One region of the Roseomonas gilardii genome, then DNA from elsewhere that is predicted to be linked to it. Evidence: predicted binding sites of a transcription regulator. Region 1 holds the regulator's gene; each other region holds the start of a gene.
The links. Region 1 encodes LexA, which represses DNA repair genes until DNA is damaged. Its sites were predicted from a motif close to TGTTCTANNTANGTTC; they were not measured.
Positions count from the first base shown of each region.

Region 1 (7,359 bases):
TGCCGCCTGCACACGCCGCTGTCAGGCCGTCCGCCGGTCCGCTGAGGAATGACGATGATGCGTCAAGCCTCAGCACATCTCCTGCCCCGTCTGGAGGGCTGGATTCCAGCCCTGGCCACGCCCTTCCGCCCCGGCGACGGGGAGCTGGACGAAGCGGCCCTGGCCCGGCTGGCGGAACGCTGCGTCACGCGCGGCGCCTCCGCCGTGGTGGTCTGCGGCAGCACCGGCGAGGCGGCCGCGATGACGCCTGTCGAGCAGGCCAGGGCGCTGCGCGTCGTGTCCGAGGCGGTCGGCCACCGGGCGGAGGTGGTCGCCGGCATCGGCGGCGGCTGCACCCAGGCCGCGGTGGAACTCGCCGCCACCGCAGCCCGGGGCGGCGCGACGGGCCTGCTCTGTGCCGCTCCGCCCTATATCCGGCCAAGCCAGGATGGCATCCGCGCCCATATCCGGGCCGTGGCCGCCGTCAGCGGCCTGCCGCTCATCCTCTATGACGTGCCATCGCGGACGGGTGTCGCCATCGCCGACGAGACCGTGGCCTCCCTGCGCGACGACGGGCTGGTCCAGGCCTTCAAGGACGCCACGGCGGATATCGGCCGCCCGGCGCGGCTGCGCCGACTCTGCGGCGGGGATTTCCCGCAGTTCTCGGGCGACGACGCCACCGCCGTGCCGCATCTGCTGGCGGGCGGGGCGGGGTGCATCTCGGTCACCGCCAACCTGCTGCCGGCGCTCTGCACCGCCCAGTACCGGGCCTGGACGGCCCGTGACACCGGGATGCTCGCCGCGCTGCACCAGAGCCTTTCACCGCTGCACGAGGCGCTTTTCGCGGAAAGCAATCCTGTGCTCCTGAAGGCGGGGCTGGAGAGGCTGCGGCTATCCGACAGCCGGCCGCGCCTGCCCCTGATCCGCGCCCGCGCGGAAACCCGGATGGTGGTGGAGCGGCTCCTCGGCGCGCTTCTTCCGCACGAGGAACTGCTCGCGGCCGGGGACATGCCTTTCCCGGCGTCCTGCCCCGTCCATCCGGGCGGGGATGCGGGCATCGGCAGGCTCCACTAGGAGCGAGGCTGCGCGGGGGCCTGCCACACACACGGGCGCGCCATCCCTCCCGGCAGAGGGGCGGGAGGGATGGCGCGGTTCAGGCGGCCCGGATGCGGCGCAGGCTCTCCTCGCGGCCCAGGGCCAGCAGCACCGCGTCGATCGGCGGCGACTGGGTGCGCCCGGTCAGCGCCGCGCGCAGCGGCTGCGCCAGGGCACCGAGCTTCACGGCCTGCGCCTCGGCCTGCTCGCGCAGCAGCGTTTCCAGCGCCGGGCCGTCCCAGGCCACCGTCTCCAGCGCCCCGGCCAGGATGGCGAGCCGCTCCCGCGATTCCCCGGTGAGCTGCCCGGCCGCCTTCGCGTCGGGCTCGGGACGCTCCAGCACGAAGGCGGCGCCGTCGGCCATCTCCTCCAGCGTGCGGGCGCGGGGCTGCAGGCTGGGCACCAGGGCGCGGACCCGTGCCGCGCCGGTGTCGTCGATCGGCAGGCCCCGCCGGGCGAGGCGCGCCATCACCTCCCGCGCCAGCCGGTCGGGATCGGCATCGCGGATATAGACGCCGTTCACATGCGCCAGCTTGGTATAGTCCATGCGGCTGGCCGAGCGGCCCACATCGCTGAGCTCGAAGAGCGCGATGGCGCGGTCGCGCGGCACGATCTCCTCGTCGCCATGGCCCCAGCCGAGGCGAAGCAGATAGTTGCACACCGCCTCCGGCAGCAGCCCCTGGTCGCGGAACTCCAGCGCGCCCACCGCGCCGTGGCGCTTGGACAGCTTCGCCCCGTCGGCGCCATGGATCAGCGGGATATGCGCGAAGTCCGGCCGGTCCCAGCCCATCGCGTCATAGATCATGATCTGGCGGAAGGTGTTGGTCAGGTGGTCGTCGCCGCGGATCACATGCGTGATCGCCATGTCGTGGTCATCGACCACCACGGCATGCTGATAGGTCGGCGTGCCGTCCGAACGCAGGATGATCATGTCGTCCAGCTCGGCATTGTTCACCCGGACCTCGCCCTGCACGAGATCGCGGATCACCGTCTCCCCTTCGCGCGGCGCCTTGATGCGCACGGCACCGGCCATGCCCGGCGGCGCCTCGGACGGGTCGCGGTCGCGCCAGCGGCCATCGTAGCGGGGCGGGCGGCCCTCCTTCATCGCCTGCTCGCGCATCGCGGCCAGTTCCTCGGCCGTGTCGAAGGCGAGATAGGCCTTGCCCTCGGCCAGGAGCTGCCGCGCCACCTCGGCGTGCCGCGCCTCGCGGGCCGACTGCATCACCGGCGGCTCGTCGGGCGAGAGGCCGAGCCATTCCAGGCTTTCCAGGATCTGCCGCACCGCTTCCGGCGTGGAGCGTGCCTTGTCCGTGTCCTCGATGCGCAGCAGGTACTGCCCGCCATGGTGCTTGGCGAAGAGGTAGTTGAACAAGGCGGTGCGGGCGCCCCCGATATGGAGGTAGCCCGTGGGGGAGGGCGCGAAGCGCGTGCGGACGGTCATTCCGGCTGATTAGCACCCTGTCCGGACGGGTTTGAAGACGGCGCGCCGCTGTCGCTGGAATGCGGCGCGGACGTGACGGCCCTGGGCCGGGCCGGAGGTGATCCGATCACGGAGAGTTGCGCTCTGACCCGGAATGAAACAACCTTGGGTTGTTGTCCTCCACCTTTCTCCTCGCCCCGGACCGGCAGGCCCGGACCGGCCTCGCCACGCGCCTGCGCGACGGGTTCCAGGCCCTGTTGCAGGCCGAGTGGAGTCGCGTGCCACCCTGGTTCGCCGTCGCCCTCGGCACCGGGATCCTCCTGTACTTCGCCCTGTCGCGGGAACCTTCCGAGGCCTGGCTGTGGCTGCCCGCGCCCCTGCTGCTCCCGGCGCTCTGGCTGCGTCGGCGGGCGCCGCTGCCCGCCCTGCTGCTGGGCCTGGCCGGGACCGTCGCGCTGGGCTTCTCCATCGCCCTCTGGGCCCGGGTCAGCCTGCCGCCCGTGCCGGACCTGCCGCGCCGGGCGGTGATCCTGGTGGGGAGCGTGGATTCGGTCGAACGCCTGCCGGGCGGAAGACGCGTCCTGCTGACCGGGGCGACCCCCGGCGAGGGACAGCCGGCGCTGGAGCGCAGCCTGCGCCTCCGGCTGAAGAAGGGCGACGAGACGCCGATCTCGCCGGGCGACCGGCTGCGGGTGCGCGCCCTGTTGCGGCCGCCGCCGCCGCCCTCGGCCCCCGGTGCCTGGGACTACCAGCGATCCGCCTTCTTCGACGGCAGTGCCGGCAGCGCCTCGGCCCTGGCGCCCGTGGAGCGGCTGGAGGCGGCGCCGTCCTCACCGGGCGGGAGCGGCTTCTCCGGGCTGCGGAGCCTGCTGGAACAGCGCGTCCTCGCCGTGCTTGGCAGCGGTGCGACGAGCACCGTGTCCAGCGCCATGCTCACCGGCAGCCAGACGCCCATCCCGGACGAGGCCGTGGCGGCGATGCGCGACAGCGGCCTCGCCCATCTGCTCTCCGTGTCCGGCCTGCACGTGGCCATCGTGATCGGCCTGGGGATGAGCGTGGTGCGGCTGCTGGTGGCGCTGGTGCCGCCCCTGGCCCTGCGGGCGGACAGCAAGTCCGTGGCGGCCGCGGCGGGGCTGCTGCTCGGCACGGCCTATACGGTGCTCACCGGATCGCAGGTGCCGATGCTGCGTTCCCTGGCCATGGCCGCCCTGGCCACGGTGGCGGTGCTGCTGGGGCGGCGGGTGGTGTCGCTGCGCGCCTTGGCCCTGGCCGCCGCGCTGGTGCTGGCCTGGCAGCCGGCGGCGCTGCTCGGCCCCTCCTTCCAGATGAGCTTCGCCGCCGTGCTGGCGCTGATCGCGGGGTGGGAGGCGATGCGCGGGCCGCTGGACCGCCTGCGGGGGCAGGGCGAGGCCTGGCGGCGGGGGCTGGTGGCGGTGCTCGGCCTGACCCTCACCTCGCTGCTCGCCGGGCTGGCCACCACGCCCTATGGCCTGCACCATTTCGGCCGGCTCCAGCTCTATGGCGTGGTGGCGAATGCGGTGGCGGTGCCGGTGACGTCGCTGCTGGTGATGCCGGCGGGGATGCTGGCGGTGCTGCTGATGCCCTTCCGCCTGGAATGGCTGGCGCTGGTGCCGATGGGCTGGGGCACCGACCTCGTGCTGGCCACGGCCCGCCGCGTCGCGTCCTGGCCCGGCGCCACCGCCATCGCGCCGCCGATTCCCGCCTGGGGCCTGCTGCTGGCGAGCTTCGGGATGATCTGGCTCTGCCTCTGGCGCACGCGCTGGCGCTGGGCGGGGGTGCCGCTGATCCTGTTCGGCCTGTTCTCCGCCCCGCTGGTGCCGCGGCCCGACCTGCTGGTCTCGGCCGATGCGCGGCTGATCGCCTATCGCAGCCCCGAAGGCGTCTTCCTGGCGCGTGGCTCGGGCAGCAACGGCTTCACCCGTGACAGCTGGTTGCGCGACTGGGGGGAGGCGGGCTTCGCGCCGCTGCCGGAGGAAGGGGAGAACGTGGCGGCCGGGCTGAGCTGCGCCGCCGGCCACTGCCTACTGCGGCCCCATCCGGGGGGGCCGGCGATCGCCCTGTTGCGCAAGGTGAAGACGCGCCGGGGCGTGGCGCCGCCGCCGATCCGGATGGAGCCCTGGTGCGACAGCGTCGCGGCGCTGGTCTCGGCCGAGCCGATCCGGGGCCGCTGCCGTGCCGGCCGGACCTCGCCGCTGGTGGTGGACCGTTTCAGCGTCTGGCGCGACGGCGCCCAGGCCGTGTTCCTGGCCCCCGACGGGGCAAGGGTGGTTTCGGACCGGATGCTGCGGGGCGAGCGCCCCTGGGTGCCGCCTGTCCCGAAGCCGAGGCCGCGCGAGGCCCCGGCCAGGGAGGATGAAGGCGGGCCGGACATGGCCGCCGAACCCGCGGAGCCGCCGGAAGAACTCCCCGGCGAGGATCAGTAGCGGCGCAGCAGCCCGACCAGCGTGCCCTGGACCTTCACCCGGTCGGGGCCGAAGATCCGCGTCTCGTAGCTGGCATTGGCGGGCTCCAGGGCGATGGAATTGCCCTTGCGGCGGAGGCGCTTCAGCGTGACCTCCGCATCGTCCACCAGTGCCACGACGATGGTGCCGTTCTCGGCCGTATCGCCCCGGCGGATGATCACCGTGTCACTGTCGAGGATTCCGGCCTCGACCATCGAATCCCCGGAGACCTCCAGCGCATAGTGCTCGCCGCCCGTGAGCAGCGAGGCCGGGACCTCCACGCTGCCGCCGGTGTCGCGCAGCGCCTCGATCGGCTGGCCGGCGGCGATGCGGCCATAGAGCGGGAGCTGCACGACGCTGTGCTCGGCCGGGGAGGGCACCCCCGCCAGGTTCGGCGCGAAGTTGCCACGGATGACGTTGGAGGCGCCACCGGACGATCCGGCGGGGCCCGCCGCTGCCGCGCGGGACGGCGTCTTGCCGGGGGCGAGGCTGTCGGGCAGCCGCACCACCTCCAGCGCCCGGGCCCGGTGCGCGCGGCGCTTGAGGAAGCCGCGTTCTTCCAGCGCCGTGATCAGGCGGTGGATGCCGGACTTCGAGCGCAGGTTGAGGGCCTCCTTCATCTCCTCGAAAGAGGGCGAGAAGCCGGTCTGGCGCAGGTGCCGGTCGATGAAGACGAGAAGCTCGTGCTGCTTCCGCGTTAGCATGGCGCATCTCCCAACCGGGCGGCGAACAAAGAGGAAACGTTATCTGCTTGTTCTAGATAAGTTCCTGGCTTGTCGTCAAGTTTATCCCCGGATTCCACAGGTGTTCCGCCATCACGGAAGGGTCAGGGAGGGGCCGGTTCAGACCCCGAGCGCCGCGAGGTCGATGATTTCCACCGTCCCGCCCGCCGCCAGGGCCGGGGCGTGCGGCGCCCGCAGCACCAGCGCATCGGCACGGGCCAGGGTCTTGAGCATCGAGCTGTCCTGCGCGGCGAAGGGGGTGGCGACGGGCAGGTCCGCGCCCGTGGCCTCCAGGCTCGCGCGCAGATAGTCCTCCCGCCGGTCGTTCTCCGGCAGGTCGCGTCCGATCCGGGCCAGCCGGGTGGGCGCGGGGCCGGCGGGCAGGCCGGAGAGGCGCGCGATGGCCGGGCGCAGGAACAGCACGCCGCAGACCAGCGCCGAGACCGGGTTGCCCGGCAGGCCGAGCAGCGGCACGCCGCGCAGATGCCCCCAGATCAGCGGCTTGCCGGGACGCATGGCGATCCGCCAGAAATCCAGCGCGAAGCCCTGCGGCCCCAGTGCCGACTGCACGAGGTCATGCTCCCCGACGCTGGCACCGCCTGTGGTGGCGAGCAGGTCGCAGCCTTCCGCCGCCGCGGCCGCCATGGCGATGGCCGCGGAATCATCCCCGACGATGGGCAGGATCACGGGGTCGCCCCCGGCGCCGCGCACCAGGGCGGCCAGGGCATGGGCGTTGGAGGACACGATGCCGCCCGGCGGCAGCGGGTCGCCGGGCAGGGCGATCTCGTCGCCCGTGGCCAGGATGCCGATCCGGGGCCGGCGGTGCACGGTCAGCCAGGCATGGTTGGCGGCGGCGGCGAGGCCGATATCCCGCGCCGTGAGTTGCCGCCCGGGGGAAAGCAGTTCCTCTCCAACGGCGAAGTCCAGCCCGCGCCGCCGGATCCAGCGCCCGGGGCGCACGGTTTCCCGCACGGTGACGCGGTCGCCCTCGGCGGTGGCGTCCTCCTGCAGCAGGATGCCGTCCGCCCCTTCCGGCACGAAGCCGCCGGTGAAGATCCGGACCGTCTCGCCCGGCCCGACCGTGCCGGCGAAGGGATGGCCCGCCGGCGCGGCCCCGGTTACCGCCAGGGTGGCACCCTCCACCGCCTCGGCGGCCCGCACGGCATAGCCGTCCATGGCCGAGACGTCAGCGGGCGGCTGGGTCAGGCGTGCCGCCACGGGCGCGGCCAGGACACGGTTCCAGGCTTCCGGCAGGCTGACCGTCTCCGCCGGGACGGGGGACAACGCATCCAGGATTCGCCGCAGCGCCTCGGAAACCGGGATCATCCTCGCTGGAACCCTTTCAGTCGGCCTCGAAAGTGCCGGACTTGCCGCCCGACTTGTGCACCACGCGCACCGCCTCGATCCGCATCCCCCGGTCCACCGCCTTGCACATGTCATAGACGGTCAGGGCCGCCACGGTGGCGGCGGTCAGCGCCTCCATCTCCACCCCGGTGCGCCCGGCGGTGGAGACGGTGGCGGCGATCTCCACCGTATCGGGCTCCACCGGTTCCAGGTCGAGCTTCACGGAGGTGAGGGGCAGGGGGTGGCAGAGCGGAATCAGGTCGGCGGTGCGCTTGGCGGCCATGATGCCGGCGAGCCGCGCCACGCCCAGCACGTCGCCCTTGCCGGCACGGCCCTC
Region 1 covers NZ_CP015583.1:2,011,120-2,018,478, reverse strand. Annotated here, with positions in the region: gene RGI145_RS09170 (hypothetical protein) at 1-45, shown strand, start outside; gene dapA (4-hydroxy-tetrahydrodipicolinate synthase) at 55-1,053, shown strand; gene gltX (glutamate--tRNA ligase) at 1,133-2,515, opposite strand; gene RGI145_RS09155 (ComEC/Rec2 family competence protein) at 2,668-4,938, shown strand; gene lexA (transcriptional repressor LexA) at 4,932-5,660, opposite strand; gene RGI145_RS09145 (molybdopterin molybdotransferase MoeA) at 5,799-7,004, opposite strand; gene moaC (cyclic pyranopterin monophosphate synthase MoaC) at 7,021-7,359, opposite strand, start outside.

Region 2 (7,359 bases), 500 kb from region 1:
GCGGCGTCTCGTGCGGGGCGATGGGGGCGGCTCCGCTCAGGCCGCCTGCGCCGCCTCCCCTTCCTGGCGGCGGTCATAGTCACGCTGGGCCTCGACCACCGCGCTGATATGGGTCTCGGCCCAGATCCGCAGGGCGTCCACCGTTTCCGCCAGGGTCCGGCCCAGCGGGGTGATGGCGTATTCGACCGTGACCGGGACAGTGGCGAAGGCCCGGCGGGAAACGAGGCCGTCGCGCTCCAGGCTCCGCAGGGTCTGGGCCAGCATCTTCTGGGAGATCCCTTCGATCCCACGCCGGAGCTGGTTGAAGCGCCGGGGCTCGGTCTGCAACAGGATGAGGATCAGCACCGCCCATTTGTCGCCGATGCGGTCCAGCACCATGCGCGTCGGGCAGGTCGGGCTGAAGCTGTTGCCCCGGATGGGAGGGGAGCGGTCCGTCAGGGTGGTTTCTCCGGAGTGATCAGCATCCCTGAAAGTGCCTTCTTTGCAGGCGGTTTCCAATGGTTATCTGGTACCCGGAGAATATCACCGAACATGGGAGTTCGCGCATGAAGATCGCTTTGATCGGGGCCACCGGGCAGGCGGGATCGGAAATCCTGGCCGAGTTGTCGCGGCGCGGGCATGAGGTGACGGCGATCGTGCGGCACCCGGAGAAGATCCCTTCGCTGCCAGGCGTGACCGCGGCGAAGGGGGATGTCTTCGACCGGGCGGGGCTGACGGCGCTGCTGCGCGGGCATGATGCGGTGGTGAGCTCGGTGCATTTCACCCAGAGCGACCCGGAGATCCTGATCGCGGCGGTGAAGGAGGCCGGGGTCGGGCGCTACCTCGTGGTGGGCGGGGCCGGCAGCCTGGAGGTGGCGCCGGGCGTGGCTTTGATCACGACTCCGGAATTCCCCGAAGCCTATCGCGCCGAGGCACAGGCCGGGGCGGATTTCCTTGCCCGGCTGCGGCGGGAGGAGGGGCTGGACTGGACCTTCCTGTCCCCTTCCGCCCTCTTCTTCGGGGGGCCGCGGACCGGAACCTTCCGGCTGGGCCAGGACCGGCTGCTGGTGGACCAGGACGGAAAGAGCCGCATCTCCTTCGCCGACTTCGCCATCGCCATGGCGGACGAGATCGAGACGCCGAAGCATTCCCGGAGCCGCTTCACGGCCGGCTACTGAGATCACGGGGCGAGGAGAGGGAAGGAAAAGTCCCTCCCCTCCCCTTGGCCCTGTCCCTGTGCCGATGCAGCCCCCGCGATCCCGGCCTAGGCGGGACGGGTCGCGGCGCCTAAACCGGTCACGCCCTACGGAAGCACCGCGGGCTGGATCCTCCTTTGGGGGCTTCCTTTGACCGTTCCTTCGCCGGTATCAGCGTCCCGCCATGTCACACAGCTCCGATCCCCATCTCCGCGGCACCCGCGCCTGGCCCTTCGAGGAGGCGGCGAAGGTCGCCGACCGCGTGGCGGCCTCCGGCAAAGGCGCCGCGCTGTTCGAGACGGGCTATGGCCCCTCCGGCCTGCCGCATATCGGAACCTTCGGCGAGGTGGCGCGCACCACCTGGGTGCGGCGTGCCTTCGAAGCGATGACCGGCCTGCCCTCCCGCCTGCTGGCCTTCAGCGACGACATGGACGGGCTGCGCAAGGTGCCGGACAACGTGCCGAACGGGGAGATGCTGCGGCGGTATCTCGGCCAGCCGCTGACACGGATTCCCGACCCTTTCGGCACGCATGACAGTTTCGGGGCGCACAACAACGCCCGCTTGCGCGCCTTCCTCGACAGCTTCGGCTTCGAATACGAGTTCGCCTCCTCCACCGACTATTACAGTTCCGGTCGATTCGATGCCGCGCTGATCCGGATGGCCGAGGAGCACGAGGCAGTGCTCAAGGTCATCCTGCCGACGCTAGGGCCGGACCGGCGGGCGACCTATTCGCCCTTCCTGCCGATCCACCCGAAGACCGGCGTGGTGATGCAGGTGCCGATGGAGGAGGTGCGCCCCGCCGACCGCACCCTGGTCTGGCGGGACCCGGAGACGGGGGAGCGGTTCGAGACGCTGCTCACGGGAGGCCACTGCAAGGCGCAGTGGAAGGCCGACTGGGCGCTGCGCTGGTACGCGCTGGGCGTGGACTACGAGATGTCGGGCAAGGACCTGATCGACAGCGTGAAGCTGTCCTCGCAGATCTGCCGCGTCCTGGGGGCCGAGCCGCCGGTGGGCTTCACCTATGAGCTGTTCCTCGATGCCGGGGGGCAGAAGATCAGCAAGTCCAAGGGCAACGGGTTGACCATCGAGGAATGGCTGGAATACGGGCCGCCGGAATCCCTGTCGCTCTTCATGTACAACTCGCCGAAGAGCGCCAAGCGGCTGCATTTCGACGTGATCCCGCGCGCCACGGACGACTACCTGGCGCATCTGGACAAGCTCCGCGCGAACGCGGATGCGGCGAACCCCGCCTGGCACATCCAGGGGGGCAAGGCGCCGAACATGGGGGCGAGCCCGATCCCCTTCTCGATGCTGCTGAACCTCGCCGTGGTGGCGAATGCCGAGACGCCGGAGATGCTCTGGGGCTTCGTCCGCCGCTACCAGCCCGAGGCGACGCCGGAGAGCGAGCCGATGCTGGCGCGGCTGATGGAGCACGCGCTGGCCTATTACCGGGATTTCGTGAAGCCGACCAAGCGCTACCGCGCGGCGACGCCGGGCGAGCGGGCGGCGCTGGAGGTGCTGGCGCAACTGCTGCGCGAGAACCGGGAGCGGCTGGAGGCCATCCCGGCCGCCGAGCGCGGCGCGGCGATCCAGGATCTCGTCTATGATGCCGGACGGCGCGAGCCCTTCCTGCAGACGGGCAAGGACGGGCGTCCGGGCGTGTCGATCGCCTGGTTCGAGGCGCTGTACCAGGTGCTGCTGGGGCAGCAGAAGGGGCCGCGCTTCGGCGGCTTCGTGGCGCTCTACGGCATTCCGGAAACGATCGCGCTGATCGAGGAGGCGCTGGCACGGCCCGCGCCGGAAACCGCAACCGAAGGGGAGCAGGCAGGGGCGTGAAGATCCCGGCGGTCGTCAGGAAGCACGGGGCGACGGCGTTCGGCCTCATCCTGCTCATCGTGGCGGTCTATGTCGTGCAGCGGGAGTTTCGGGACCTGAAGGTCTCGGATGTCTATACCGCCCTGCAGGCGACCTCGGGCCACAAGCTGTGGCTGGCGCTGGGTTGGACTCTGCTCGCCTTCGCGGTGCTCACGGTCTACGACCGGCTGGGCAGCGTCTATGCGGGCAAGCCGATCTCCTACAGCCGGACAGCGCTGGCGGCCTTCTGCGCCTATACGCTGGCGCATAATATCGGCTTCGCCGCAGTGTCGGGGGCGGCGGTGCGCTACCGCTTCTATGCCGCCTGGGGGCTGACCTCGGCAGAGATCGCGCGGGTGATCGCCTTCACCAGCCTGACCTTCGGGCTGGGCGGCTTCGCGCTTGGCGGCCTCGTGCTGATGACGCATCCCGAGGTGCTGCCCTGGGTGGGCGAAGGCGAGCTGATCCCGAGCTGGGCGGCGCAGTTCGTGGCGGTGCTGATGTGGCTGATCGTCGGCACCTATGTCGTGCTGGCGCGCTTCGTGCCGCATTTCCACCTCTTCGGGCACAAGGTGGACCTGCCGGGTCTGAAGCTGGCCGTGGCGCAGGTCCTGCTGGCCAGTGTCGATGTCGCGGTCACGGCGATGATCTTCTACGTGCTGCTGCCGGCGCCGATGCCGGGGGCGCCTCCCCTCACCTTCCTGATGTTCATGGGCATCTACGTCGCCGGCTACACCGCCGGGCTGGCGGCGAGCGTGCCGGGGGGGCTGGGCGTCTTCGACGGCTTCATGCTGCTGAGCCTGAGCCCCTGGATGCCGGCGCCGGAAGCGCTGAGCGCGCTGCTGCTGTTCCGGCTCTACTACTACATCGTGCCGCTTTTCGTGGCCGGGGTGCTGTTCCTGGGCTTCGAGCTGGCTCAGCGGCGCGCCAAGGGCCTGCCCCGCATCCAGGTGGAGGCGAGGATCGCCGACTCCCTGGAGGCGCCGGCGCTCGCCATGCTGACCGGGCTGTGCGGCCTGCTGCTGCTCTTCGTCGGCGCCCTGCCGGTGCATGCGGGCAACGAGGCGATCGCGCGCTGGCTGGGCGAATGGGTGGCGCTGGCCAACCAGTTTGCCGCCTCGGTGGTGGGGACACTGCTGATCGCGGTCTCCTGGGGACTGCTGCGGCGGCTGCGGCTGGCCTGCTATGCCGGGCTGTTCCTGCTGCTGAACGGCGCCGCGATCCTGTTCGTGCGCAACGATCCCTGGCCGGTGATCGGGGTGGTGCTGCTGGTCTTCGTGCTGCTCGCCTTCATGCAGAGGAGCTTCTACCGCGATGCGCGGCTGACCGGGGAGCCGCTCAAGGGAAGCCGCATCCTGTCGCTGGTCGCGGGCATCGTCTGCGGCCTGGCCCTGGCGACCGTGGCCTATCGGGAGCCGGTCGGCACCTCCTCCTGGTGGGAGGTGGTGCTCTCGGCCTCCATGCCTTCTCCGCTGCGCTTCGCCGTGGGCGTGTCCGCCGCGCTGATGCTCTATGCGGTGTTCCGGCTGCTGCGCCCGGCACGAGTGCGGCCCGCCGATTACGACATGGCAAGCCAGCAGAGGCTGCGTTCGCTCGGGGCGAGGCTGCCGCGCCAGGGAGCGCAGCAGGAGCTGGGCGCGATCTTCGCCGAGGGTGGCAAGGCGGGATTCGCCTTCCGCCGCTATCCCGATCTCTGGCTGGGGCTGGGCGACCCGCAGGGCGAGGAGAAGGCGCGGATCGCGGCGGTCTGGCGGTTCCGGGACCTTTGCGACGCGGCGGGCGTGGAGCCGGCCTTCGCCGATATCGGGGCCGGGATGAAGCGGACCTACGAGGATGCCGGGCTGACCATCGTTCCCCTGCCGGACGGGCGCAGCATCGCCTGCATCGCCGATCGCGATCCGGAGCGCGTCATCGCGCTGGCCGAGACCGTCTGATCCGGCACGGGCCGCCGCACCGCCGCATCCGGCGATGCGGGGCGGAGCGCGGGGGCCGGGCCGGACTTCCTACTGGCTGGCCCCCTACTGGCTGGCCCAGACGATGCGGTGCATCCAGGTGATCTCGGCCAGATCGAAGCTGTAGTTGGGGTGCGCCGGGTTCAGGCTGGCCAGCTCGACCTTCCGGGCCGATTGCCGCAGTAGTTCCTTGGCCATGACCTCCCCGCCTCGGGTGCGGACCACCACTCGGTCGCCGCGCCGGATCGGGGCGGCAGGCGAGACAATGATGGTGTCGCCGTCGCGGAACACAGGTTCCATGGAATCGCCCGAGATCTCCAGCGCATAGGCGTTTGGGTCGGGGATCTCCGGCACGCTGATCTCGTCCCATCCGGCGCCGGACGGGAAGCCGCCATCGTCGAAGTAGCCGGCGCTGCCGGCCTGGGCGAGGCCGATCAGCGGGATGCGCCGCACCGGCCGCACGGCGGCGGAGCGGAAGTTCATCGGCGTGCCGCTCACCAGGCTGGCGAAGGCATCCAGGCTGGTGGCGGTGGCCTCCAGCACCTTGGCGACGCTTTCCGTCGAGGGCCAGCGCGCACGGCCATCCGGCCCGGTGCGCTTGGACGGGTTGAAGGCGGTGGGGTCGAGCCCCGCCTTGCGCGCCAGACCCGAGGCCGACAGGCCGTTCTCGGCTGCCAGCGCATCGATGGCGCGCCAGATGTCGTAGTGCTGCATGAGGCAATTATCCTAGGCAGGAATTCTGCTGGCAATAGGAAATACATCTTAAGGAGGCGTTGACGATGCCCGTTTAGAGGGTGATATTCACATTTAGTTCAACCATAAGGCGAGGACAGCCCCCGATGACCACCGCCGCTTACAGAAATCGCATCCCGCACAAGCGTCTGGCGATCCCGAGGACCGAACCCTTCCGCCATGCCGAGGAGGCCTGGTTCTGGACCATGTCTGCCCTGATCGCCCGTCGCGACGGCGCGCGCATCGTCGCCGGGCGGGGACAGGTGCAGCGTCCTTGTGAGCCAGACGACGTGGTGAAGTGCCTGGACAGGCTCTATCGCCAGCGGCGCATCGACCTGACGCATGCGAGGATCCTCCGGATCTGGGGGGAGCGGGGGGAGGCGCCGGACCCGAGTTCCGTGCGCGAGAAGCACGACCATCGCCTGTGGCGGGAAGCGCTGGAGCGGCTGGAATGGCCGCTGCGGGTCAAGGGCATCGTGGCGGGTGAGGCAGGCGGGCCGGGAGGCGGTGCCGAGGTGGTGCAGTTGGACGGCCTTTCCCGGACCTGACGCGCATGCGGACCGAACCCTACGGAACAGGTCCGCGGCGACCTCCGGGGGAAAACCCCGGAGGGGACCAGGAAAGATCCCGGGGAGGATCGCCTGGGATGATCCTCGGGTCCGGGCCAGGGCGGCTCTCGCATCGCCGTGCCGGCGGAGAGCAGGAGCTCTGGCTGGGTTTCGGCGGCCGGGCGGACCAGGCCTGGCTGCGGCTGCTGCGGCCCGGCTTCCGGCATTGCTTCGCGGCGCTGCGCGACAGGAACGGGTGGACGGTGCTCGACCCACTCTCGGGCCGGCTGCTGGTGACACGGCTGGAGGTCGGCAGAGATTTCGACCTGCCGGGCTTCTGGCGGCGCGCGGGCTGCCACGTCCTGGGTCCCTTCTCGCCTGCCGATCCGGCTCCCGGTCTGCCATGGCTCTCGCCCCTTTCCTGCGTCTCGCTTTGCAGGGCCCTGCTGGGACCGCACGCGCCCTTCGCACTGACTCCTTATAGACTCTACCTTGGGTTGCAGAAAAATTTTCTTGTTGATGGGAAAATATTCTTGACTTCCGCCTCTGATCGCCTGTAAACAACACGTCATCAACGGGCGACTTGCGCCCAAAGGAATTTCTTCCCGAACCCAAGGCCCAAAGGCCCGCGCCGCAGCCCGGCGCGGGCCTTTTTTCGTCCTGGCGGGATCTTTCAGGAGAGCGCGAACGCATGGGTGGCCTCTTCAGCGTACCGAAGCCGGTGGTGGTCGCCACCCCTGCCCTTCCACAACAGGCCGCGGCCGATGCCTCGGCGGGCGCCGCCAATGCCGCCGCCGCCGATGCGCGGCAGGACGATGCCGCGCGGCGCCGGCGCGGACTGGCGGGCACCGTCGCCACCTCGGACCGGGGTGTGCTGTCCCCCCTGCCCGCGCTGCCGGCGGCGGCGCGCAAGACGCTGCTGGGGGAGTGAGGGGATGAAGCCCGAGGAGATCCTCCAGCGCCACGCCCGCGCCCTGGAAGCCCGCCGCCCCTGGGAAGGGGTCTGGCGCGAATGCTATGAGCATGTGCTGGCCACGGTGCCGGGCACAGGCGGCCCGGCGCTGTTCGACGGTACCGCGGCGGATGCGGTGGAGCAG
Region 2 covers NZ_CP015583.1:2,506,548-2,513,906, forward strand. Annotated here, with positions in the region: gene RGI145_RS11475 (winged helix-turn-helix transcriptional regulator) at 37-378, opposite strand; gene RGI145_RS11480 (NAD(P)-dependent oxidoreductase) at 546-1,157, shown strand; gene RGI145_RS11485 (lysine--tRNA ligase) at 1,360-3,012, shown strand; gene RGI145_RS11490 (lysylphosphatidylglycerol synthase domain-containing protein) at 3,009-4,964, shown strand; gene RGI145_RS11495 (S24 family peptidase) at 5,049-5,696, opposite strand; gene RGI145_RS11500 (hypothetical protein) at 5,822-6,262, shown strand; gene RGI145_RS11505 (hypothetical protein) at 6,361-6,822, shown strand; gene RGI145_RS11510 (hypothetical protein) at 6,954-7,193, shown strand; gene RGI145_RS11515 (portal protein) at 7,198-7,359, shown strand, end outside.
Region 2: RGI145_RS11495 (S24 family peptidase) is a predicted target of LexA. The motif match lies at 5,781-5,796, and genes of this name have one in related genera.

Region 3 (7,359 bases), 830 kb from region 1:
GATCGCCAAGGTGATGCAGGATGCCTGACCAGGAGCGCATCGAGCAGGCCGTGCGCAGCGTGCTCGCCAGCATGGGCGGCGACATCACCACCAACGAGGTCGTGCTGCTGGCGGAGCTGGAGGCGCTGGGACGCACCATCGCCCAGGCCAAGGCCGAGATCGCCGCCCTGCGGGTGGAGGAGATCGAGGACCAGCACATCCCGGTGGCGACCGACGAACTGGATGCGGTGCTGGAGCATACCGCCGCCGCCACCAACGAGATCCTCGACGCCTGCGAGGTGCTGGAACGGCTGGTCCCGGAACTGCCCGCCGCGCCGGCGGCGCGGATCGGCGAGGCGGTGACGCGGATCTACGAAGCCTGTTCCTTCCAGGACATCACGGGCCAGCGCATCGCCAAGGTGGTGGCGGCGCTGAAGGAGATCGAGGGCCGGGTGCAGAAGATCACCCAGCGCTTCGGCCCGGCGCGGGGCGGCATGCCCGTCGCCGCCCCACGTGAAGGGGCACCGGAGCGCAGCGAGGGCGAGCGGCTGGCGCAGGGGCCGCAGCTTCCGGCCGCCGCCTCGTCCCAGGCGGAGATCGACGCCCTGCTGGCGAGTTTCGACTGATGCGCGCCCCCGACCGGCAAAAGGCCGTCACCATGGGGCTGGCGCTCGGTGTCTCGCTGCTCCTCGCCGCCCTGCCGGGGCGGGCCGAGCCGGTGGCGGTACGCTCCGGCGAGCATCCGGGGATGGGGCGGCTCGTCTTCGACTGGTCGCTGCCCACGGGCTACCGCCTGGAGCAGCTTGGCGACCGGGCGATGCTGCATTTCGACAGCCCCGGCGAGTTCCGCATGCCGGCGAAGCTGCCGCGCAACGTGCTGGCCCTGCGCGGCACGGCGGACGGAGTGGAGGTGAGCCTCCGCAGCGGCGCGCAGATCCACCCCTTCCGCCTGGGCGAGCGCATCGTCCTCGATGTGCTCGATCCGCCGGCCGCCCGGAAGCCGGAGGCGAAGCCCCCGGTGCGTGAAGCCGCAGCGCGCGAGGCGCGGAGCCACGGACGGCAGCCGCCCACCCGCCGGAACGGACGGGATGGCGCGGAGCCGGCCGTGGCACCCCCCGTGCCGCTCCCGGTTCCGGCGCCCGTGCAGGCCCTCGCGACGCCGTCCTCGCCGGCGGCGGAGCGGCCCGTGGCGCCGCCTCCCCCCCCGTGACGCCCGCCGCCGAGTCCGCGCCGAAGCCGCCCGAAGGCCTGCCGGTGCGTGTCCTCGCATCCCCCGGGGGGGTACGGGTCCTCGCCCTGCCGCTCCCGGCGGAGGCGGGCCTGGCGGTGCTGCGCCGTGGCAACCTTCTGCTGGTGGTGTCGGATCTCGCCCGGCCGCTGGATCTGTCCGCCCTGCGCGACGATCCGGTCTTCGGCTCGGCCGATCTGCTGCCGCTGCCGGAGGCCACGGTGCTGCGCTTCCGCCTCGCCCCGCCCGCCACGCTGCGGGCCCGGCGGGAAGGTGACCGCTGGCTCCTGGAGCCCGTGTCCGCGCTGCCGCCGGCCCGCTCGATCCGCGCCGGGCAGGAGGACGGGATGCTGGTGCTGCGCGCCGCCGCGCCGGGCCGCGTGGTAGCCCTGCCGGACCCGGAAACGGGCCTGCCGCTGCTGGTGGGCACGGTGCGGGAGGCGGACCAGATGGTGCCGCAGGCGCGGCGGCTGCCGCAGGCCGAACTGCTGCCGACGACGCTGGGCGCGGCCCTGATCGCGCGCGGCGATGCGGTGGATTTCCGGGCGGGCGCCGGTCGTTTCCTGCTGTCAGGCGCCGGGGAAAGCGCGGCAGGGGCGGAGGCGCCCGTTGCCGATGCGCGCGGGATGACGCGCCTCTTCGACTTGCCGGCTCTGGAAGCGGCGGCGCTGTCCGAGCGCCTGCGGGCGCAGCAGGCCGGGATCGCCTCGGCCGCGCCGCTGCAGCGCGCGCCGCTGCGACGGGCGGCGGCGGAAACCCTGCTCTCCCTGGGGCAGGCGCAGGAGGCACAGGCCATGCTGCGCCTGGCCTTCCAGGAGGACCCGCAGGCGGGCCTCGATCCGGTGCTGCGAGCGCTTCAGGGCGCGGCGGCGCTGCTCGGCGGCCGCCTGGGGGAGGCCGGGGCGCTGGAGGACCCCGCTTTGCCCAGGACCGACGAGACGGCGCTCTGGCAGGGGCTGCTGCGCGGCGCGCGGGGGGAGGGGCGGGAAGCGGCTCCCGGCATCGCCGCCGTCGTGCCGGTGCTGCTGGCCTATCCGCCCTCGCTGCGGTCACGGCTGCTGGCTCCGGCGGTGGAGGCGCTGCTGGCGGGCGGCGAGCGGTCGGCGGCGCGGCAGTTGCTCGACGCGGGCGGTCCGGCGCCGGCCCTGGCGGAGTTGCGCGGGCGGCTGGCCGAGGCGGAAGGGCGGCGGGACGAGGCGCTGGCCGCCTATGAGGAGGCGATGCGCGGCCGCGACCGGCCGGCGCGCGCGCGGGCCATCCGCCATGCCGTGGAACTGCGCCTGGCGGGTGGGCAGATCGATGCCGCTGCCGCGGCGGATGCGCTGGAAGAAGCGCTCTACAGCTGGCGCGGCGAAAGCGAGGAACTGGCGGCGCGGCAACGGATCGCCGCCTTGCGGCAGCAGGCCGGGAACGGCCGTGCCGCGCTGGCCATGCTGCAGGAAACCGCGCGCCTTTTTCCCGACCAGGACGGCGCGCTGCGCCCGCTGATGCGGCAGGCGCTGGCCCTGGCGCTGGAGAAGGACGCGCCGGTGGCCGCCATCGCGCTGGCGGACGCCAATCCGGAACTGCTGGCCGCCGATCCGGATCAGGGCCGCCTGTTGCTCGGCCTCGCGGACCGCCTCGTGGCGCTCGACCTGCCGGCGCGCGCGGCGGCGCTTCTCGTGCGCGGCATGGACGGCGCTTCGGGCGAGGCGCGCGCGCGGCTTGGTCTGCGTCTCGCCAGTCTGCGCCTGGAAAGCGGCGATATCGCCGGCGCCGCGGCAGCGTTGCCGGATGGCGGCGTGCAGCCCTTGCCGCCGGATCTGGCGCGGGAGCGGACACTGCTGTCCGCGCGCCTGCTGGCACGGCAGGGCAAGGAGGATGACGCCGTCGCGTTGTTGCGTGGCCTAGGCAGCGATGGAGCGGAACCGCTCGCCGGGATTCTCGCCGCGCGCCACGACTGGGCGAATGCTTCCGATGCGCTGGCCGGATTGGCTGCGAAAGGCGAAGGGGAGATGGACGACGCGCGGCGCCGGCTGCTCCTGCGCGCCGCCGCCTATGCCGCGCTTTCGGGCGATGCCCAGCGCCTGGGCAGCCTGCGCTCGCGGTGGGCAGCACGGCTGGGAGATGGGGAATTATCCCAGGCTTTCAATGCCTTGACCCTCGATCCGGTGCACGGTCTGGCAGACCTGCCGAGGCTGCAGCGCGAACTGAACCTTTTCCGGGGATTTTCCGGTCGGCTGGATGAGTTGCGGGCCGATGCGGGGGCGGCGCGGTGAGCATCGTGCGCGGCGCGGGGGAGGGCCGCATTTTTTTCGGCCCGTGAAGTCCCGATTTCGCTTGCCCCCCGGACCCCCATGCCCCATATGCGCCCTCCGCAACAACTGACCTGATCGGCGCTGCCGGCTCACAGGTCGTCTTCTGGTGGAACAGGGGGCCGATATGGACGCTCTTACCGCTCCGCTGGGGATGGTCTCGGAATTTCCGAGCGACGCCCAGGGAAACTTCTCCTCCGGCGCCGATGAGGCAAAGGATTACTTCGTCGAGAAGGATGGGGTCCGCTTCGCGGGCACGCATCTGATCATCGACCTTTGGGGTGCGACGAATCTCGACGACCCCGCGCATATCGACGACGTGCTGCGCGAGGCCGCGATCGCCACGGGTGCCACGATCCTGCACGGGCACTTCCACCACTTCCAGCCCAACGGCGGCGTGTCCGGCGTGCTGGTCCTGGCGGAGAGCCATGTGTCGATCCACACCTGGCCGGAAAAGGCTTTCGGAGCGCTCGACATCTTCGTCTGCGGCGTCTGCGATCCCTACAAGGCGATCCCGGTGCTGAAGAAGGGCTTCCTGCCCGAGCGCGTGCAGCTCGGCGAGCATCGCCGCGGCATCTCCGTCTGACGCCAAAGCGTCACGTGCGATGACCGGGGGCGGGCCCTAGGGTCCGCCCTCTCTCTTTGCGGAAACCTTTCCGAAGCTGTTTGGGCGAGGGATTCGAGATGACCACCGATTCCTGGGTGAACGAGACGCTCTACCCCGACTGGGGCCAGCGCTTCCGCGTGAAGCGGGAACTGGCGCGCGTGCAGTCGGATTTCCAGGACATCATGATCTTCGAGTCCTACAGCCATGGCCGCGTCATGCTGCTCGACGGCGTGACGCAGATCACCGAGATGGACGAGTTCGTCTATCAGGAGATGCTGACCCATGTGCCGCTGCTGGCGCATGGTGATGCGCGGCGCGTGCTGATCATCGGCGCCGGTGACGGCGGCGTGCTCCGCCGCGTGCTGCAGCATCGCAATGTCGAGAAGGCCGTGATGGTCGAGATCGACGGCGAGGTGATCCGCCTGGTCAGGGAGTTCCTGCCGGAGATCGCCGGCGACGCCTGGAACGATCCGCGCGCCGAGGTGATCGTCGGCGACGGCATCGACTATGTGCGCAAGGCGGCGGCGGGTTCCTTCGATGTGGTGATCGTGGACAGCACCGACCCGGTCGGCGTGGGCGAGGTCCTCTTCACCGACGAGTTCTATGCCAATGTCGCGCGGCTGCTGTCGGATCGCGGGCTGGTGGTGAACCAGTGCGGCGTGCCGATCATGCAGGCCGACGAGCTGCGCGACACGAGCCTGCGCCGTGGCAAGGTCTTCGCCGATGTCTGGGCCTATGTGGCGGCGGTGCCAACCTATGTCGGTGGCTACATGACGCTCGGCTGGTCCGCCAAGGATCCGGCGACACGCCATGCGACGGTGGAGCAGATCCGCGCGCGCGCGGAGAAGGCCGGCATCCTCGGCCAGACCCGCTACTGGACGCCCGAGATCCAGGCCGCGGCCTTCCACCTGCCGCCCTATATCGCGGAGCATCTGCCCGCCCAGGGTTGAAGGCCCCGGGCTAAAGGCTCCGGCCGCCGCCTTCCACCGGTTCCGCCGTGGTGGCGCGCCCTTTGCGGGCTGCGCCGCCCTTTCGGGACGCGGGGAGGCGGCGGCCGCTTCCCATCCGGCCGTCACCGTTCCACCGGCCCCGCTGCGACCGCCCTCTCTCAGAGGCGTGTGGTCCTTTCGGGGCGCGGGGCGGTGACGGCCGCTTTCCTCCTCTCTCGCGGACGGCTCTCCGGCCGTCGCGCTCCACCGGTCCCGCCGTGGCCGCGCCCCCGTTCCCGGGGCTGCGCCGCCCTTTCGGGACGCGGCGACGCGACGGCCGGTTCTCCCTTCGGCCGCCGCCTGTCACCGGCTCCGCCGTGGCCGCCCTCCCTCCGAGGCGCGCGGCCCTTTCGGGGCACGGGACGGCGGCGGCCGCTTCCCCTTTCCACGCCTCTTGGAGCGAGCCGATCGCGGCCGCCTGGCTTCACCGGTTCCGCCGTGGCCCGCCTCGCGCGTGGCCCTTTCGGAACGCGGGTCGCCGGGCGGCCGCTCTCGTTTTCCGGGGGGTGAGGGGCTATATGTTCCCGAATAGTTCCTGTTTTCGGGATCGGAGTTCCCCGCCTTGGCCAAGCCCGTCACCCGCTATGTCTGCCAGTCCTGCGGCACGCCCCATCCGAAATGGCAGGGCAAGTGCGAGGGATGCGGCGAGTGGAACACGCTGGTCGAGGAAACCATCGAGACGCGTTCCCCCGGGCCGGCCGGGCGCACCGCGGGCGGGCGGCGGGTGGAGTTCGTCGGGCTGAAGGGCCGTTCCGCCCCGCCGGCACGGACGGCGGTGGGCATCGCGGAGCTGGACCGCGTGCTGGGCGGCGGCTTCGTTCCGGGCTCGGTGGTGCTGGTGGGCGGCGATCCGGGCATCGGCAAGTCCACGCTGCTGCTGCAGGCGGCGGCGCGCGTCGCGCGGGGCCGGCGCACCCTCTACATCTCGGGCGAGGAGGCGGTGGAGCAGGTGCGGCTGCGCGCGCTGCGCCTGGGCGTGGCGGAGGCGCCGATGGGCCTCGCCGCCGCCGGCAATCTCCGCGACATCGTGGCGAGCCTGGAGGATGAGCGCGACATCGGGCTGGTGGTGATCGATTCGATCCAGACCGTCTGGCTCGACAGCCTGGACAGCGCGCCCGGCACGGTCAGCCAGGTGCGCGCCTGCGCCGCCGAGCTCTCGCGCCTCGCCAAGTCGCGTGGCTTCGCGCTGGTGCTGGTCGGGCATGTGACCAAGGAGGGCACGCTGGCCGGGCCGCGCGTGCTGGAGCACATGGTCGATGCCACGCTCTATTTCGAGGGCGACCGTGGCCACCAGTTCCGCATTCTGCGCGCGGTGAAGAACCGCTTCGGCGCCACGGACGAGATCGGCGTCTTCGAGATGACCGAGGCCGGGCTGATGGAGGTGCCGAACCCCTCCGCGCTCTTCCTGGCGGAGCGTCGGGGCAACGTCTCCGGCTCCGCCGTCTTCGCCGGGCTGGAGGGCTCGCGGCCGGTGCTGGTGGAGGTGCAGGCACTGCTCTCGCCCTCCAATGGCGGCTCGCCGCGGCGGCAGGTGGTGGGCTGGGATTCCGGGCGCCTCTCCATGCTGCTGGCGGTGCTGGAAAGCCGTTGCGGCCTGAATGTCGGGCAGAACGACGTCTATCTGAACATCGCCGGGGGCCTGCGCATCACCGAGCCGGCGGCAGACCTCGCCGTGGCGGCGGCGCTGGCCTCGGCGGCGACGGACCAGCCTGCCAGCCCGGGCATGGTCTATTTCGGCGAGGTCGGCCTGTCCGGGGAGATCCGGCAGGTGGCGCAGATGGAGACGCGGCTGCGCGAGGCGCACAAGCTGGGCTTCGACGCCGCCACCCTGCCGCGCCGCGTGGCACGGGGCGGGCGGGCGCTCAGCGCGCCGGAAGGGCTGCGCCTGGTGGAGAACGGGCATCTGGTGGATCTGGTGGCCGAATTCGCGGCAGGCTCCCGCCCGCGCGCGAAAAAGGCCCCCGCCGCGACGGAGTGATCCCCTCGCCAAGCCCGGCACGATGCGGAACATTTCCGCCTGCGCCGGACTCGGCCGGCGCCCATCGCTCCGCAGGAGGCCCCATGCCCCAGACGTACCAGATCGCCGCGACACCCGAGACCGTGCGCTGGGGTGTCTTCGATCCGTCCTTCGCCCCGGTCGCCACGGTGGAATCGGGGGATCTCGTGGTGCTGCAATGCGTCTCCGGCGCGCCCGAGATCATGCCGCCGCCGGAAAGCGGCCTCGCCATCCCGCCCGCCCTGGCCGCGATCCATGCGGCGAAG
Region 3 covers NZ_CP015583.1:2,836,184-2,843,542, reverse strand. Annotated here, with positions in the region: gene RGI145_RS13055 (chemotaxis response regulator CheY) at 1-28, shown strand, start outside; gene RGI145_RS13050 (protein phosphatase CheZ) at 21-605, shown strand; gene RGI145_RS13045 (hypothetical protein) at 605-1,189, shown strand; gene RGI145_RS13040 (hypothetical protein) at 1,234-3,465, shown strand; gene speD (adenosylmethionine decarboxylase) at 3,629-4,087, shown strand; gene speE (polyamine aminopropyltransferase) at 4,186-5,058, shown strand; gene radA (DNA repair protein RadA) at 5,660-7,075, shown strand; gene RGI145_RS13020 (acetamidase/formamidase family protein) at 7,159-7,359, shown strand, end outside.
Region 3: radA (DNA repair protein RadA) is a predicted target of LexA. The motif match lies at 5,617-5,632, and genes of this name have one in related genera.

Region 4 (7,359 bases), 1.1 Mb from region 1:
CACGCGCGGCGAGGTGCGCTTCGACAAGGTCCGCTTCGGCTATGGGCGGGAAGGGCAGGCCGTGCTGGACGGCTTCGACCTGACCATCGCGCCCGGCGAGCGGATCGGGCTGATCGGCCATTCCGGTGCCGGCAAGACCACCGCCATCAACCTGCTGCTGCGTTTCTTCGAGCCGGATTCGGGCCGAATCCTGATCGATGGACAGGACATTACTGCAGTGACATCCGAGTCGCTGCGCGCGGCCATCGGCGTGGTGACGCAGGACACCGCGCTGCTGCACCGTTCGGTCGGCGACAACATCCGCTATGGCCGCCCCGATGCGGACGACGCGGCGGTCGAGGCGGCGGCGCGGCAGGCCCAGGCGGACGGCTTCATCATGGGGCTGGAGGACTGGCGTGGGCGCACCGGCTACGAGGCCCATGTCGGCGAGCGGGGCGTGAAGCTGTCCGGCGGCCAGCGGCAGCGCATCGCCATCGCGCGCGTGCTGCTGAAGGACGCGCCGGTCCTGGTGCTGGACGAGGCGACGAGCGCGCTCGATTCGGAGGTGGAGGCGGCGATCCAGGAGCAGCTGGAGCGGCTGATGCAGGGCAAGACCGTGATCGCCATCGCGCACCGGTTGTCCACCATCGCGCGGCTGGATCGGCTGGTGGTGCTGGAACACGGGCGCATTGCGGAGATGGGCACGCATGCGCAATTATTGTCACGTGGTGGGGCCTATGCGCGCTTGTGGGAACGGCAGTCCGGCGGTTTCGTCTCAGCTTGACACCGTGTGAACGGTTCCTTACGAGCCCATTGCCTTCCGAGGGTTAGGCCCGCAGGGAGCGAGGGTGGTAAAGCACGGCGACTTCGACGACCGCTTGCGGAAAGCCCGGGCCCAGCAGGGCCTGGAACCGGACCCCGGAAAGGGAAAGGGAGGGCTGCCGGCAGGCGTGTGGGGTCTGGGGCTGCGGATCGGTGCCGAGCTGGTCTCGGCCCTGATCGTCGGCACCGTGATCGGCATGGCGCTGGACCGGTGGTTCGGCACCTCTCCCTGGCTTCTGCTGGTCTTCTTCCTCGTGGGCGGCGCCGCCGGGGTGTTGAATCTGTACCGCGTTCTTTCCCCGGGGCGTGGGCGCGACCGCTGAATGAGGGCAGGGCCTTGGCGACTGAAGGCAAGACGATCGACGCTCTGAGCCAGTTCGAGCTCATTCCCGTGCTGGGGCCTGTTGGCCGCGCCGTTGGTTTCACCCAGTCCACCGCTCACATGCTGCTCGCGGTCGGGCTGATTTCCGCCCTGATGCTGTTCGGCATGCGGCGCCGCGCCGTCGTGCCGGGGCGGCTGCAGGCGCTGGCGGAGATCTTCTACGAATTCGTGGAAGGGCTGGTGATCGGGCAGGTCGGACAGGAGGGGCGGCGCTACTTCCCCTTCGTCTTCGCCCTGTTCATGTTCATCCTGTTCGGGAACATGCTGGGCCTGTTCCCCTACGCCTTCACCTATACCAGCCATATCGCGGTGACCTTCGGTCTCGCGGTGCTGGTGTTCCTGACGACGACGATCGTCGCCCTGGTCCTGCACGGCAAGAAGTTCTTCGGCTACTTCTTCCCCGAGGGCGCGCCGCTCTGGCTGGCGCCGATCATCATCCCGGTCGAGATCGTCTCCTACCTGTCCCGCCCGATCAGCCTCTCCATCCGTCTCTTCGCGAACATGGTCGCGGGACACGTGATGCTGAAGGTCTTCGCCACCTTCGTCGTGCTGATCGGCTCCTTTGGTGCGCTGGGCTTCCTCGGTGCGCTGCTGCCGATGGCGGTCAACGTCGCGCTGATCGGCTTCGAGGTGCTGGTCGCTTTCCTGCAGGCCTATGTCTTCGCGATCCTGACCAGCATCTATCTCCACGACGCGGTGCACCTGCACTAAAGACAGCGCGTCCCCTTCCCCTTGAGACAAGGAAAGAGAACTTCTCGATGAACGATCCTGTCGCCTACCTCGGCGCCTTCAAGGCCCTTGGCGCCGGCCTCGCGGTCATCGCCCTCTTCGGCGTCGGCCTCGGCATCGGCAACATCTTCTCCTCGCTGATCAGCAGCGTGGCCCGCAACCCCGGCGCCCGCGACACCGTCTTCCCGATCGGCATCCTGGGCTTCGCCCTGACGGAAGCCGTGGCGCTCTTCGCCCTGCTGATCGCCTTCCTGATCCTGTTCACCTGACACCCCCTGGTGCCGCGGGGCCCGTCCCCGCGGCGCCGGTTCCTTCAGGAGCCGTGATGATCCGCCGCAAGACGACCGCGCTGGCCGCGGCGCTGGTTCTCCTGCCGGTGCTCGCCGTCGCACAGGTTCCCTCCGCGCCCGCCGCGCCCCATTCCACCCCCTCCGGCACCGTGGCTCTGCCCAGCCAGTTGCCGCAGACGACGGGGGCCCCGCTTTCCGATTCCGACCGCGCGCACGCCATCGGCTCCGCCCAGGACCGCGCCGACTACCACGACGCCCAGGCCCAGGCGGAAGGCAAGGGCGGCATGCCGCAGCTCGACTTCGGCAATCCGCTGACCACGGCCCAGGTCGTCTGGCTTTTCGTCATCTTCGGTCTCTTCGTGCTGGTCTGCTACCAGTGGCTGCTGCCGCCGGTGGGCGAGGTCCTGGCCAACCGGCGCCAGCGCATCGGTGCCGACCTGGAGGCCGCGCGCGCGGCCAAGGCCGAGGCCGACGAGGCCAATGCCGCGCATCTGGCCGCGACGAAGCAGGCCCGCGCCCAGGCGCAGGACAGCATCAGCGCCGCCGTGGCCGCCGCCAATGCCGAGGCCGCCTCACGGTCCGAGGCGCTGAACGCCCGGCTGCAGGAGCAGATCGCCGCCGCCGAGGCGCGCATCAACCAGGCCCGCGACTCCGCCATGGGGGCGCTGCAGGAGGTCGCGACCGATGCCGCCACGGCGCTGGTCGAGACCCTTTCCGGCATCAAGGACCAGACGGCCGTGGCGCAGGCCGTTGACCGTCAGATCGCGGCGCGAGGACAGGCCTGATGGCACACCACTACGAGCACTTCTGGCTCGACCCGAAGTTCTGGGTCGGCGTCGCCTTCGTCCTCTTCGTCGTGCTGACCGGGCGGATGCTGTGGCAGCGCCTTGCCGGGATGCTCGACGCCCGTGCCAGGGCCGTGCGGGCCGAGCTGGATGAAGCCGGGCGCCTGCGTGCCGAGGCGGAGGCGCTGCGCCAGCAGGCCGAGGCCGAGCGTACCGCCGCCGCCGCCGAGGCCGAGCAGATGATCGCCCGCGCCAAGGCCGAGGCTGAGCGCCTCGCCAAGGCCGCCATGGCGGAGGCCGAGGCCAGCGCCAAGCGCAGCGAGCGCATGGCCCTGGACCGTATCGCCGCCGCCGAGGCAAGCGCCGTGGCGGAGGTGCGCCGCACCGCCGCCGAGGTCGCCACCCAGGCGGCGCGCGACGTCATCGCGGAGAAGTTCGACGCCCGGGCCGATGCCGCGCTGGTGGACCGCTCCGTGGCCGAACTGCCCAAGGCGCTGCGGGCTGCCTGAAAAGCCAGTTCCGGACAGCACATGAAAAGGGCCCGCCGGAGCGATCCGGCGGGCCCTTTCCGTTCAGGGGGAAGGGATCAGAACAGGCTGAGCTGCTGTGGCGCAGCCTCCGAGGGCGGTACGGCGAAGCGCGAGCAGTCCAGGGGATCGTCGCCCCGGCCTCCAGCGCCGCGAAAGGTCAGGCCATAGCCGAAGCGCTTCAGGGCCAGATGGAAGCGCTGGCGGAGCGTATCTGCGTAAGGCCCGGTGCCGACCTGACGGACGCCGAAGCGGGAATCGTAGCTCTGCCCGCCGCGCGTCTCGCGGATCAGCGCCAGGATGCGGCCGGCACGGTCCGGATAGTGGTCCCGCAGCCAGGTCTCGAACATTTCCGCGACCTCCAACGGCAGGCGGAGCAGCACATAGCCCGCCCGGCTCGCCCCGGCCTCGCGACAGGCGCCCAGGATGCGCTCCAGCTCGGCATCGTTCAGCCCGGGGATCATCGGCGCCGCCAGGACGGCGGTGGGGATCCCTGCCTCCGTCAGCGCGCGCAGCGCGGCGAGGCGCCGCACCGGGGCGGCGGCGCGGGGCTCCATCAGCCGCGCCAGCCTGTGGTCCAGCGTGGTGACGGACAGGCAGACATGGACGAGGTTGCGGGACGCCATCCGCTGCAGAATGTCGATGTCCCGCAGCACGCCGGCGGATTTCGTGACGATGGAGACCGGGTGGTTGAAGCGGTCCAGCACCTCCAGCACCGCCCTGGTCAGTTGCAGGCGTCGTTCCACGGGCTGGTAGGGATCGGTGTTGGAGCCGAGCGCGATGGGCTTCGGCACATAGCCGGGCCGGCGCAGCTCCTTCTCCAGCAGCGTGGCGATCTCCGGCTTGAAGACCAGCCGCGTCTCGAAATCCAGGCCGGGCGAGAGCCCCAGCCAGGCATGGGTCGGACGAGCATAGCAGTAGATGCAGCCATGCTCGCAGCCCCGGTAGGGGTTGATGCTGCGGTCGAAGCCCAGATCCGGACTGTCGTTCCAGGCCAGGGCCTTGCGCGTGGCATCCCGCGTCAGCGTGGTCGCGAGCGGCGGCAGTTCCGCCAGCGCTTCGGGCAACGTGTTCCAGCCGTCGTCGAAGGGGTCCCGGACGGAGCTTTCGTAGCGGATGGCAGGGTTCGTGGAGGCACCACGGCCTCTACGGACACCGGGAAGGGGGGACCCGGTCAGGGCAAGAGGGCGGCCCAGGCTGCCATCGGGCATGACACGAAGCTCCGTCCGGGGCGGCCATGCCGGGTCCCGTGGGGGATCACGGGGGAAACACGGCCGCGTTCTTTCTTCGTTCCTGCAGAATATGGGGTACGCGCGAGCTCTGGGTCAAGAACAATATGGGAACACTGAGCTGCCCATCATCCATTCGGGGTATTGACTTAAGGTTGATTGTTTTGGAAGTGATACACTTTAAAGGTGTATTAACCTCCCTCTAGTCCCAGCCTTGCCCGGAACCGGTCCCAGTCGATCATGATCCCCACACCCCTGCCTCTCGCCGCCTTTCCCCATCACTTCGCGGACCGGGGGCTGGCGGCATGATCGTGCTCCCCGCCTTCGGCCGTCCGGGACGGAACGAGGAGATTCCGCCCGAATGGATGCGCGGCGCGGAGGGTGGCCCGTCCCTGCTGGACCGCTTCCTCGCGGCTCTGCCGGACAGCGGCCATGCCGCCGGCCTGATGATCGTCCATCTCGACCGGCCGGGCGTGGCGGAGTTCCTGCGCGACAGGTTGGCGGCCTCCGGTATCGCCGCGGAACTCGTCGCCCTGTCGCGCCCGACGCGCGGGGAAGCGGAGACCGTGCGCCTCGGCCTGGGCGCTACCGGCGCCCCCGTCGAGGCACCGCTGACCGTCCTGGGTGCGGAGGCGCTGGCGGATCTGTGCCATCTGCCGCCGGACCCCCGGGCGGATGGCTGGCTGGAATGCGGCGAGGATGGCCGCCCCTTCCGCGGCTTCGTCCAGGGGGATGCGATGGGGCGGCTGGAAGGACTGTCCGAGCAGCGTGGCCTGTCCCGGCTCTGTGGCACCGGCCTGTACCGCCTGCGCTCCGTGGCCCTGTTCCGGCAGGCGCTGCACCGCCTGGAGCGGCGCGGCAGCCAGGACCTCTCGATGGCCGCCGTGTTCCGGCAGATGATCGCCGACGGCCACGACCTTCGCTACGCCATCGCCCCCGCCGGGCTATCCGCGGGCGGGGCGGTGCCATCCGTCATGCCGCCCCCGGCGCTTCCGCGCGGGCTGGGCTGGATGGCCGGACTGGTCGGATAGGCGGGGGAGCCGCCGGCGTGGTCGCGTAGCCGGCGCCTTTACCAGAGGCCGGACGGACGACGGCTCAGCGCCTTGCCTTCAGCGCGTCGCTCAGCACCGGCTTCAGGCGCAGGTAGCTCAGCCAGAGCAGCAGGGCGCCACCGGCGGTGGCGGCCAGCAGCAGCGGATCGGGCTCCTGTCCGAGTTCCCGTGCCAGCCAGCCGCCGATGGAGCCTGGCATCAGCACCAGCGGCGCCCAGAGGATGGCGGACAGGATGTTGGCGCTCTGGAAGGCACGGTTCCGCATTCCGGTCACGCCGGCCGCCAGTGGTGTCACCGCCCGCATGGGGCCGAGGAAGCGTCCGACAAAGACCGCCCACCAGCCCCAGCGCCGGAACACGGTGACCGACCAGGCATAGACCCGCCGGCAGGAGGCGGGCAGGCGCCGCCGGACCGCATAAGGGCCGATCGCCCGCGCCAGCCAGTACCCGGCGGCATCGCCCAGCACGCCGCCCAGGGCGCAGGCGGCCAGCACCGGCCAGGGGTCCACCATCCCGCCGCCGATCAGGGCGCCGAAGGCGAGGAGCAGCGCCGTGGAGGGCACCACGATGCTGACCACCGGAAAGGATTCCAGGAAGGCGACAAGAAAAGTGGCTGGGCCGACCCAGGCGGCGTTGGCACGCATCCAGCCCTCGAAAGCGGCGGTCCATTCTTCCATCATGAACGATTGTTAACATCGCTGGCCGATGCTGGCCAGCGATCATGAAGGGGCGGGTCCTTCAGGAAGCCGCGTCTCCCTTACGGCCCCTGGCCGCATCCCGCCGCGGCGACCACGCGACCTCCCAGCCGTTCTGCGGCGGTGGCAGGCGGCCGAGGCGCGCGCTCAGCGCCCGGGCGAGGCCCTCGGCAATGGTCATGCCGAGCCCCTTGGCACCCTCCGGCTGGCCCGGCCCCTCGTCGCTGACCAGGAGGACGAGGCCATCCCCCTCGGCACGCAGGACGATCCGCACCCGGCCCCCCGGCGGGCCGTGGCGCAGGGCGTGGGTGGCCAGCTCGTTCACCACCAGCCCGAGCTTGACCGCCACGTCGGCCGGCACGGAAACGGGCGCCAGATCGGTATCCATGGAGGCCGCCGAGCCCTCGCGCTCCGGCAGCGCCCGGGCGAGGCGTTCCAGCATGCCGTCCAGCGAGACCTCCGCCGCCCCGGCCTCGTGCATCAGGTCATAGGTGGCGGCGATGGCCATCATCCGCCCCTGGGCCGCGCGCAGCGCCGCCAGGGCGGCCGGGTCGTCGATCTGCCGTTCCTGCATCCGCAGAAAGGAACCGAGCAGGGTCAGGTGGTTTTTCAGCCGGTGATGCGATTCCCGCAGCAGCAGGTCGCGCAGCCGCACCGCTTCCTCCTGCGTCGCGCGGGCGGCGCCCAGGCGATGCACCAGCTCAGCGATCTCCGCCGGGGCCTGGGTTTCGTCATAGTCGCCGTGGGCAGGGCCGGGCGGGATGGGGCAGCCCTCCTCCAGCCGGCGCGCCACGGCAGCCACCGGCTGGACGACCAGCGTGCGGGAGGCCCAGGCCACCCCGCCCAGGCCCAGCAGCAACAGCAGGCCGG
Region 4 covers NZ_CP015583.1:3,139,744-3,147,102, reverse strand. Annotated here, with positions in the region: gene RGI145_RS14500 (ABC transporter ATP-binding protein) at 1-763, shown strand, start outside; gene RGI145_RS14495 (AtpZ/AtpI family protein) at 930-1,124, shown strand; gene RGI145_RS14490 (F0F1 ATP synthase subunit A) at 1,139-1,894, shown strand; gene RGI145_RS14485 (ATP synthase subunit C family protein) at 1,942-2,181, shown strand; gene RGI145_RS14480 (F0F1 ATP synthase subunit B family protein) at 2,238-2,987, shown strand; gene RGI145_RS14475 (F0F1 ATP synthase subunit B family protein) at 2,987-3,496, shown strand; gene RGI145_RS14470 (PA0069 family radical SAM protein) at 3,574-4,725, opposite strand; gene RGI145_RS14465 (glycosyltransferase family protein) at 5,049-5,774, shown strand; gene RGI145_RS14460 (DedA family protein) at 5,839-6,474, opposite strand; gene RGI145_RS14455 (sensor histidine kinase) at 6,533-7,359, opposite strand, start outside.
Region 4: RGI145_RS14470 (PA0069 family radical SAM protein) is a predicted target of LexA. The motif match lies at 4,844-4,859, and genes of this name have one in related genera.